Linked DNA regions of Maricaulis maris. The protein of the gene in region 1 interacts with the protein of each later gene in a pairwise test. Links are inferred from orthologs where the notes say so. Each region holds a gene or a part of one and is shown on either strand. Other genes may lie near its edges.

Region 1 (4,263 bases):
TACTCTAAACACCTCAATCACTTTGGGCCGGCGATGTCGGCCCAAACCCCAACACACCAATACTGCCCAAAAAGAAGGACCTGATGGTCATGACGCAATTTGCTGCGGACAAACCCTATGTCGTGAAAGACATGTCGCTGGCCAAATGGGGCCGGATCGAATTCGACATGGCCGAGATTGAGATGCCGGGCCTGATGGCCTTGCGCGAAGAATACAAGGACGCGCAGCCGCTCAAGGGCGCGCGCATTGCCGGCTCGCTGCACATGACCGTGCAGACGGCGATCCTGATCGAGACGCTGACCGCTCTGGGTGCTGAAGTGCGGTGGGCCTCGTGCAACATCTTCTCGACCCAGGACCACGCCGCCGCCGCGATTGCCGAGACCGGCGTGCCGGTCTTCGCGACCAAGGGTGAGACGCTTGAGGAATACTGGGACTATGCCGACGCCATCTTCCATTGGCCGAACGGCGAAACCGCCAACATGATCCTCGATGATGGTGGCGACGCGACCATGTATCTGATCCTCGGCGAAAAGGCGGAGGCCGATCCGTCCATCCTCAATCACCCGAAGTCGGAAGAGGAAACCTTCCTCTTCGCCCAGATCAGGAAGCGCATTGCTGCCTCCCCGGGCTGGTTCGCCAAGGCAAAGGCCGCGATCAAGGGTGTATCGGAAGAAACCACCACCGGCGTGATGCGTCTCTACCAGATGCACAAGCGCGGCGAGCTGCCCTTCCCGGCGATCAATGTGAATGACAGCGTCACCAAGTCGAAATTCGACAATCGCTATGGCTGCCGCGAAAGCCTCGTCGACGCGATCCGTCGCGGCACCGATGTGATGATGGCCGGCAAGAAGGCCGTCGTCTGCGGTTATGGCGATGTGGGCAAGGGCTCCGCCGAATCGCTCGCGGGCGCCGGCGCCCGCGTCTATGTCACCGAGATCGACCCGATCTGCGCCCTGCAGGCCTGCATGGATGGCTTCGAGGTCGTCCGCCTGAATGACGTGGTCGGCGACATGGACATCTTCGTCACCGCGACCGGCAACAAGGACATCATCACCGTCGACCACATGCGCGTGATGAAGGACATGGCGATCGTCTGCAATATCGGCCACTTCGACAACGAGATTCAGGTCGAGAGCCTGAAGAATTTCAAGTGGACCAATGTGAAGCCGCAGGTCGACCTGGTCGAATTCCCGGAAGGCAACCGCATCGTTCTGCTGTCGGAAGGCCGCCTGGTGAACCTCGGCAATGCCACCGGCCACCCGAGCTTCGTGATGTCTGCCAGCTTCACCAACCAGACGCTGGCCCAGATCGAACTCTGGACCAAGGGCGAGAACTATTCGAACGAGGTCTACATCCTGCCCAAGCACCTCGACGAAAAGGTCGCCGCACTGCACCTCGACAAGCTCGATGCCAAGCTGACCGTGCTTTCGGAAGACCAGGCCGATTATATCGGCATCCCGCAAGCCGGCCCGTTCAAGGCCGAGCATTACCGCTACTAGGCCAGCGACCAGGCCAGCGCCGAGGCCTGTCCGGCATGCACAGCAAACGCCCCGGTTCCACGAGCCGGGGCGTTTTTGGTCCGGCTATTCGGTAATCGGCAGGCAGTTGCAGGCGGCTGCGGACGTCCAGTCCAGCCGGATCCAGCAAAGCGCCGTCTCGCGATCATGAAATTGCCCGACCTTCCGGCCGAGCGAGTGGGCGACGGTGGCCACGATCATCGACACGGTCTCCTGGTCCTCGGCGCGACCAACGAAGCCGAGCTTGGTGCCGGGAAGAAGGTCATCGACAAGGCCCTGGACGTTATCGATGATTTCAACCGGCGGCGCCTCGATCGAGGCGTCTGTAATGTCGATAATGGCGCCGCGCACGGAATTGGCATTCGCCACCGCCTTCAACTCGAGACGGGATGCCCTGATTTCATCACCGCTGACGACGCCGATATGGATCAGGCAGGCTGCATGATTGGCGGGAACATGTGTGACGGTGAAAGTCATTGCGTGCCGGCTTGCTCCCCTGATCAGGCTCGTTCATCCCGAAAATCGTACACTTCAGCATCCGTGACCAGCCCATCCAATGGCTCATCATGAGCTTGGGCGGGAAGCTCGGCAACCATTTGACAATCGAAAGCCAGACCGATCGCGAGGATGGGGCCGGTCGCACGCAGAGCGGCCAGCGTGTAGTCATAATACCCTTTGCCGAAGCCAAGCCGGTTACCGGCCCGGTCGCAAGCAAGCAGCGGAACCAGGACCAGACCCGGGTGACACTCCGGCTGGCTTGAAAGCGGCTCGAAGACGCCCATGCCGCGCCGCTCCAGCGCGTCACCCTTCCGGTAGGCGCGGAATGTCAGCGGACGCCCCGGCCCCTCGACCACGGGAAGACACAGCCGGGCTCCACCGGTGACAAGACGCTCCATGAGCGGGCGGGGGTCGATTTCGCCGGCAAGCGGCCAGTAGCCGGCCACGACGCCACCGGGTGACGGCAGCCAATGGTCCGGAAATCGGGAGGCGAGCGCCCGCCCCGCATCCGGCGATACCAAGCCGGCTTCACGACGCCGCTCCAGCATGCGGGACCGCAGCGCGGGCTTGTCCGTGGAAATCATGTGGCGGCTCCACTCGCGCCGTTAGAGCGTGTATATCCCCACAAACCCGACTGTTCAGGTGGGCACCACTTGAACGGGACCAGGGTCCCAGACAGAGGCAGTTCCCTCGTGGAGGTGTACGGTCCGCAGGATAAACGCTCCAGTCGAACGCAGCAGATAACCGCCACCCCCTATGTGGGGCCGAATGGGCCGAAGCTCAAGCGTCGGCTTCGGCAAGTGCGTCATTCTGCGCAGACAGGATTTCATCGTCATCCGCATCGAGCTCACCGGTTTCCATCGCCCCGGCGAAACGCTCCATCCGGGCAGCCAGCCGGTTGAGCTGGTCGGTCAGACGCGTGCGGGCTTCGGCATGCAGGCTGGCGGCGCCGTGATTTTCGTGCCGCAGGCGTTGCAACTGGCCCTCGAGGCTCTCGATGCGACCGTCGGACTCCCGCAAATCGTCGACAAGAATGAGCGACGCCATCAGCAATAGCCGCAAATCACCGATCTGGCCGACCTGGCCCGAAATTTCCGAGACGCGCTTGTCGAGGCTTGCCGCGAGCTCGCGAAGATAAGCTTCCTGACCCTCTTCGCAACCGATGGTGAAGTCCCGACCATTGAGAGTGACGGTCACGCGCGACATCGGCTCAGTCCTCCCCACGGAGAAGATCACGGAGTTCGGTTATCGCGCCATCCAGCGCGTCTGACGCAAACTGTGCCGCCTCCTGCAAAGCGGCCTCGCGACCGCGCGCCTCGTCCAGCGCTTCGGCGAGGTGGGCGCGATCAACATCGGCGTCCCGTGCTTCGATCGCGGCAAGCTCGGCCCGCTTTACCCGCGACCGCATGGACCGCGCTGCACCCTCCACGCGCGTCATGGCGCCGTCCAGCCGTGCGATCACAGCCTCCAGGGCATCTTCAGGCATATCCGGACGCACGTTCATGCGCTGAGAATCAACTGTGTCGCGGCAAAGTTCAAGTTCTTGATCAACTTCATCCCCTGCGGCATTGAGTTCATATCCCTTCATGGCGGTGAAAAGGGGCCAAATCGAGGTGCCGCGGCCGGTCGGCCTGCCGCCGGGCATCATTTGACGCTTGTGTCCTGACAGTCCACAAGGTCAAAGCTTTACAGCGCTCGAACCAAAGGCGATTTCGACAGATGCTTTCCCTTCCCGACTGGGCATTCTACCCGATCGCGACCGCAGCGGCTGCCGCCATGATTGCCGCGGCCATGAGCTTTGGGGACACCGATCACCGCACACCGGAGGAGATTCGCGCTGAGGGCCTGATCTATGAGGGCGAACGCCTGGCGGGGATGACACTGGGAAATGGTCTCACTATCGAATTCCTCACTGAGGACGGCTCGCAGTTTGCCCGCATTGCCGCAGCCCGCGGTCCCTTGGACGGCCTCCAGTCGGCGGGTGCGTTTTTCACGCTGTCACCAGACGAGATCGAAGCGTTTCAGGGGCACCGCCTGCGAGTGACTTACACACTCCGGGCAACCCCGGACCAGGGGGCTGAACAGACCCTCCTCAATGTCTTCATACCCGGTCGGAGCCAGGCCGATTGGGAGAGCCAAGAAACCAGCGAAAACTATGAGAGCCTGACGATCGAACTCTTGCCCGCGCGCTGCGAACTTGCCTTCGCCTATGTCAGCCTCTGGCCGGACTGGCGCGCACAGCGCAACC
Region 2 (4,231 bases), 1.3 Mb from region 1 along the record:
ATCGCGCAGCGGTTTGAGGGCCTTGCGCTGATCGGCGGCGGAGCGGCGGGCAGCGGTCTTTTCGTCGGTGGCGGCGGTCTTCTTTTTCGTCCCGTCTTTCGGGGCACGGCCGAGCAGGGACTGGCGATAGGTCTCGATATCCTCGTCATAGGGTTTGACCGTGCCGTCGGCGACGACCCAGAGCCGGTCGACACAGCTCTCGATCAAATGCCGGTCGTGCGAGATCAGGACGACGGCGCCTTCATACTCATTGATCGCCTGGATGAGGGCGGCGCGGCTGTCCATGTCGAGGTGGTTGGTCGGCTCGTCGAGGATCAAGAGGTGCGGGCCTTCAAACGTGATCAGGTTGAAAAGCAGCCGCGCCTTCTCACCGCCTGACAGCGTGTCTGCGGGTGTCTCCTGGCGGTCACCGGGCAGGCCGAATGTGGCCAGCCGGGCCCGGCGCTGGGCCTCGGTCGCATCCGGCATCAGCTCGATGATGTGCTGGTAGGCCGACATGTCCGGCGACAGGCTGTCGATCTGGTGCTGCGCGAAATAGGCGATCTGCATCTTCTTGTGCTTGCGCAGATGCCCCTCGAGTGGATCGAGCCGGTCGCACAGCAGCTTGGCCATGGTCGACTTGCCGGCGCCATTGCGGCCGAGAATGCCGATCCGGTCCTCGGTATCGATATTGAGAGTGACGTCGCGCAGCACCGGCTTGCCGGGCGCATAGCCGGCCTGCAGGTCGACCATGCGCACAATGGGCGGTGCCATGCGGCGCTGCGGGCTGGGGAAGTTGAAGGGCGCCACCGGGTCCTCGACCTGGGTCGCCACGATCTGCATTTTCTCCAGCCGTTTGACCCGGGACTGGGCCTGTTTGGCCTTGGAGGCCTTGGCCTTGAAGCGGTCGACGAAGGATTGCAGGTGTCGTCGCTCGACCTCCTGCTTCTCGACCATCTTCATCTGCAGGCGCTGTTTTTCCGCCAGCGCCTTCTCGAAATCATCATAGCCGCCGTCCCAGACGGTCAGCTTGCCGTTCTTGAGGTGGGCAATCTTCTGCATGGCCCCGTTCAGCAGGTCGCGATCGTGGGAGATCACCAGCACGGCGCCGGGGAAGGTCTTGAGATAGCTCTGCAGCCACATCACGCCTTCCAGGTCGAGATAATTGGTCGGCTCGTCGAGCAGCAGCAGGTCGGGCCGGGCAAACAGGGTTGCTGCGAGGGCAACGCGCATGCGCCAGCCGCCGGAGAATTCCCGGCACGGACGGCGCTGTTCCTCGCCGGTAAAGCCCAGCCCGGCCAGGATAGAGCCGGCGCGGGCTTCCGCGGTATGGCTGTCGATGTCGGCGAGCCGGGTCTGGATCTCGGCAATGCGGTTGGGCTCGGTCGCGGTCTCCGCTTCCGCCAGCAGGGCGGCGCGTTCGTGATCGGCAGCCATGACGACATCAATCAGCGCGTCATCTCCGCCCGGCGCTTCCTGGGCGACCGATCCGACACGAACGCCTTTTTGCACGCGCGCCTCACCGCCTTCCGAAGCGATCTCGCCGCGGATCAGGCGGAACAGCGTCGATTTGCCGGTCCCGTTCCGTCCCACCAGACCCATCTTGGTCTTGGCCGGCAGGAAGAGGGTCGCCTGATCGAAGAGCATCCGCCCTTCAATGCGATAGGTGAGGTCATTGATGTGCAACATGGGAGAAGCCGCGTAGCGCGGCTTGTGGTGCCGCGCAAGCGCCGCTATAAGCCGCGCGAATCCACAGGCCGGGTGTGTGCCCGGACAATCACAGTTTCAGTCTCAAGGACTTCTCTCATGGCGATCCAACGCACCTTCTCCATCATCAAGCCTGACGCCACTGCCCGTAACCTCACCGGCGCCATCAACGCCAAGATCGAGGAAGCCGGTCTGCGCATCATCGCCCAGAAGCGCATCCATCTGTCGCGCGAGCAGGCCGAAGGTTTCTATGGCGTCCACAAGGAGCGTCCCTTCTTCAACGACCTCGTCACCTTCATGATTTCCGGCCCGGTCGTGGTCCAGGTTCTCGAAGGCGAAGATGCGATCGCCACCTACCGCAAGGTGATGGGTGCGACCAATCCGGAGCAGGCTGATGCCGGCACGATCCGCAAGGAATTCGCCGAGTCGATCGAAGCCAATTCGGTGCACGGTTCCGACGCGCCGGAAACCGCTGCCGAAGAAATCCCCTTCTTCTTCTCGGACGACGAAATCGTCGGCTAAACCGGGCGCGATACCAAGACAGGAAGGCCCGGCGCTTGCGTCGGGCCTTTTTCTTTGCCGGTTGTCCAAGTGGATCGGACTCAGGTCGGGCCCTTGAACTGCACCGAGGTCAGGCGCACCTGCAAGCCATGGCCGACGCGCCCGATAATCGCGGCGCCGCCGCGCCGGGCGAACGCTAATTCCCAAACCCCAATGGAGACGATGTGATGAAAATCCTGATGGTGCTGACCTCGCACGACAAGCTCGGTGACACGGGCGAGAAAACCGGCTTCTGGCTGGAAGAGTTTGCGGCGCCCTATTACGTCTTCAAGGATGCCGGTGCCGAGATCGTGCTGGCCTCGCCGGCCGGCGGCCAGCCACCGCTCGATCCCAAGAGCGACGCCGAGGACTCCCAGACCGAAGCCACCAAGCGCTTCAAGGCCGATGAGGCGTCCAACAAGGCCCTCGCCACGACCCACAAGCTGGCCGATATCACCACGGACGGGATTGACGCCATTTTCTACCCCGGTGGCCATGGGCCGCTCTGGGACCTCGCCGAGAACGCGGACAGCAAGCGCCTGATCGAGGCCTTTGCCGCTGCCGACCGTCCGGTCGGCGCGGTCTGTCATGCCCCCGCCGTCTTCCGGCACACCAAGGGCAGCGACGGCAAGCCGCTGGTCAGCGGCAAGCGGGTCACCGGCTTCACCAATAGCGAGGAAGCCGCGGTCGGACTGACCGATGTTGTCCCCTTCCTGGTCGAGGACATGCTCACCGAGAATGGCGGCCATTACGAAAAGGGCGATGACTGGGCCAGCTTCGTGCTTGTCGACGGCAAGCTGGTGACCGGCCAGAACCCGGCATCATCCGAAGCGGCCGCCGAAAAACTTCTCGGCCTGCTTTAGGTCATAAACTCATAAACGGGATTCCGTTTTTTGCCGAAGCCTGATTCAACCTCCTTGAGGAGGATTTGGATCATGGGCCGTCGTCGTTACGAACTGACCGATTTCGAGTGGTCGATCATCGAACCCTTGCTGCCGAACAAGCCACGCGGGGTGCCGCGCGTGGACGACCGCAAGGTGATCAACGGGATTTACTGGCGCCTGCGCACCGGCTCGCCCTGGGCGGAGATCCCCGAGCGCTACGGTCCGGCGACGACCTGCTACAACCGGTTCGTCCGATGGCGCAAGCTGGGTGTCTGGGATCGGATATTCGACGCGGTTACAGCCGCTTACGACGGCGACATCCAGATGATCGACAGCTCTTCGATCCGCGTTCACCAGCATGGGGCGAACGCAAAAAGGGGTCCGCACGCCGCCGCGAGAGACACCCCTGACACCCGATGCATGGGGCGCTCGCGAGGCGGGCTGACCACGAAAATCCATGCGCTTGTGGATGCCAACGGCCTACCCGTCGCCCTCAAGCTCACCCCCGGCCAGGCTCATGACGGACGCAGCGCCACCGACATGCTCGACGGCATCGGCGAAGGCCAGATCCTGCTGGCCGATCGGGCCTATGATTCCGACGCGTTGCGCGTCTCGCTCAAGGCCCGTGGCGCATGGGGATGCATCAAGCCGATGCCGAACCGCAAGAACATCCCCAGCTTCAGCGCCTTCCTTTACCGGCAGCGCAATCTCGTCGAGCGCTTCTTCAGCAAGATCAAACACTTCCGGGCCATCGCCACGCGCTTCGAAAAACACGCCGAGAACTATCTCGCCGCCGTCAAACTCGCCGCCATCCAAATCTGGCTTCGATTTTATGAGTCGGTGACCTAGTCTGAGCGAGGCCGGGGCGGGTATTTCTCCGCCCCGGCTGTCGGCCCGGCACCGTCCAGCCGCAGTGCTGCTGAACCAGCGCTTGCGCCACGGCGCGGGCACGAGGACCATGGTGCATCCCCAGACGCAGGAGCCCGCCATGACTGATCTCGCCCGCCTTGTTCAAGCCCTGCCCAAGGCCGAGCTGCACCTGCATCTGGAAGGCTCGCTCGAGCCCGAACTCATGTTCGAGTTGGCGCAGCGCAACGGGATCGAAATTCCCTACGCGTCGG

What was found. The genes of interacting proteins can lie anywhere in the genome.
Region 2: the proteins of AAA969_RS12125 (region 1) and ndk interact in binary tests that used the Escherichia coli proteins (3 or more experiments, as listed by UniProt). The link is inferred for Maricaulis maris from one-to-one orthologs.

What each region holds. Positions count from the first base shown.
Region 1 is NZ_AP027270.1:2,547,491-2,551,753, forward strand. Bases 809-3,566 are described here. They hold AAA969_RS12125 (5-formyltetrahydrofolate cyclo-ligase), read right to left. Parts: upstream 2,600-3,566; coding sequence 2,018-2,599; downstream 809-2,017. Other genes in these bases: ahcY (adenosylhomocysteinase), read left to right, coding at 809-1,499; AAA969_RS12120 (hypothetical protein), read right to left, coding at 1,584-1,994; AAA969_RS12135 (cell division protein ZapA), read right to left, coding at 2,796-3,221; AAA969_RS12140 (DUF4164 family protein), read right to left, coding at 3,226-3,566. In the rest of the region: metK (methionine adenosyltransferase), read left to right, coding at 1-8; more of ahcY, read left to right, coding at 90-808; more of AAA969_RS12140, read right to left, coding at 3,567-3,663; AAA969_RS12145 (hypothetical protein), read left to right, coding at 3,735-4,263. UniProt on the Escherichia coli protein: Involved in the removal of 5-formyltetrahydrofolate.
Region 2 is NZ_AP027270.1:1,263,294-1,267,524, forward strand. The notes cover bases 771-3,496. They hold ndk (nucleoside-diphosphate kinase), read left to right. Parts: upstream 771-1,785; coding sequence 1,786-2,208; downstream 2,209-3,496. Other genes in these bases: AAA969_RS05855 (ABC-F family ATP-binding cassette domain-containing protein), read right to left, coding at 771-1,668; AAA969_RS05865 (type 1 glutamine amidotransferase domain-containing protein), read left to right, coding at 2,415-3,089; AAA969_RS05870 (IS5 family transposase), read left to right, coding at 3,162-3,496. Outside these bases: more of AAA969_RS05855, read right to left, coding at 1-770; more of AAA969_RS05870, read left to right, coding at 3,497-3,959; AAA969_RS05875 (adenosine deaminase), read left to right, coding at 4,099-4,231. UniProt on the Escherichia coli protein: Major role in the synthesis of nucleoside triphosphates other than ATP. The ATP gamma phosphate is transferred to the NDP beta phosphate via a ping-pong mechanism, using a phosphorylated active-site intermediate.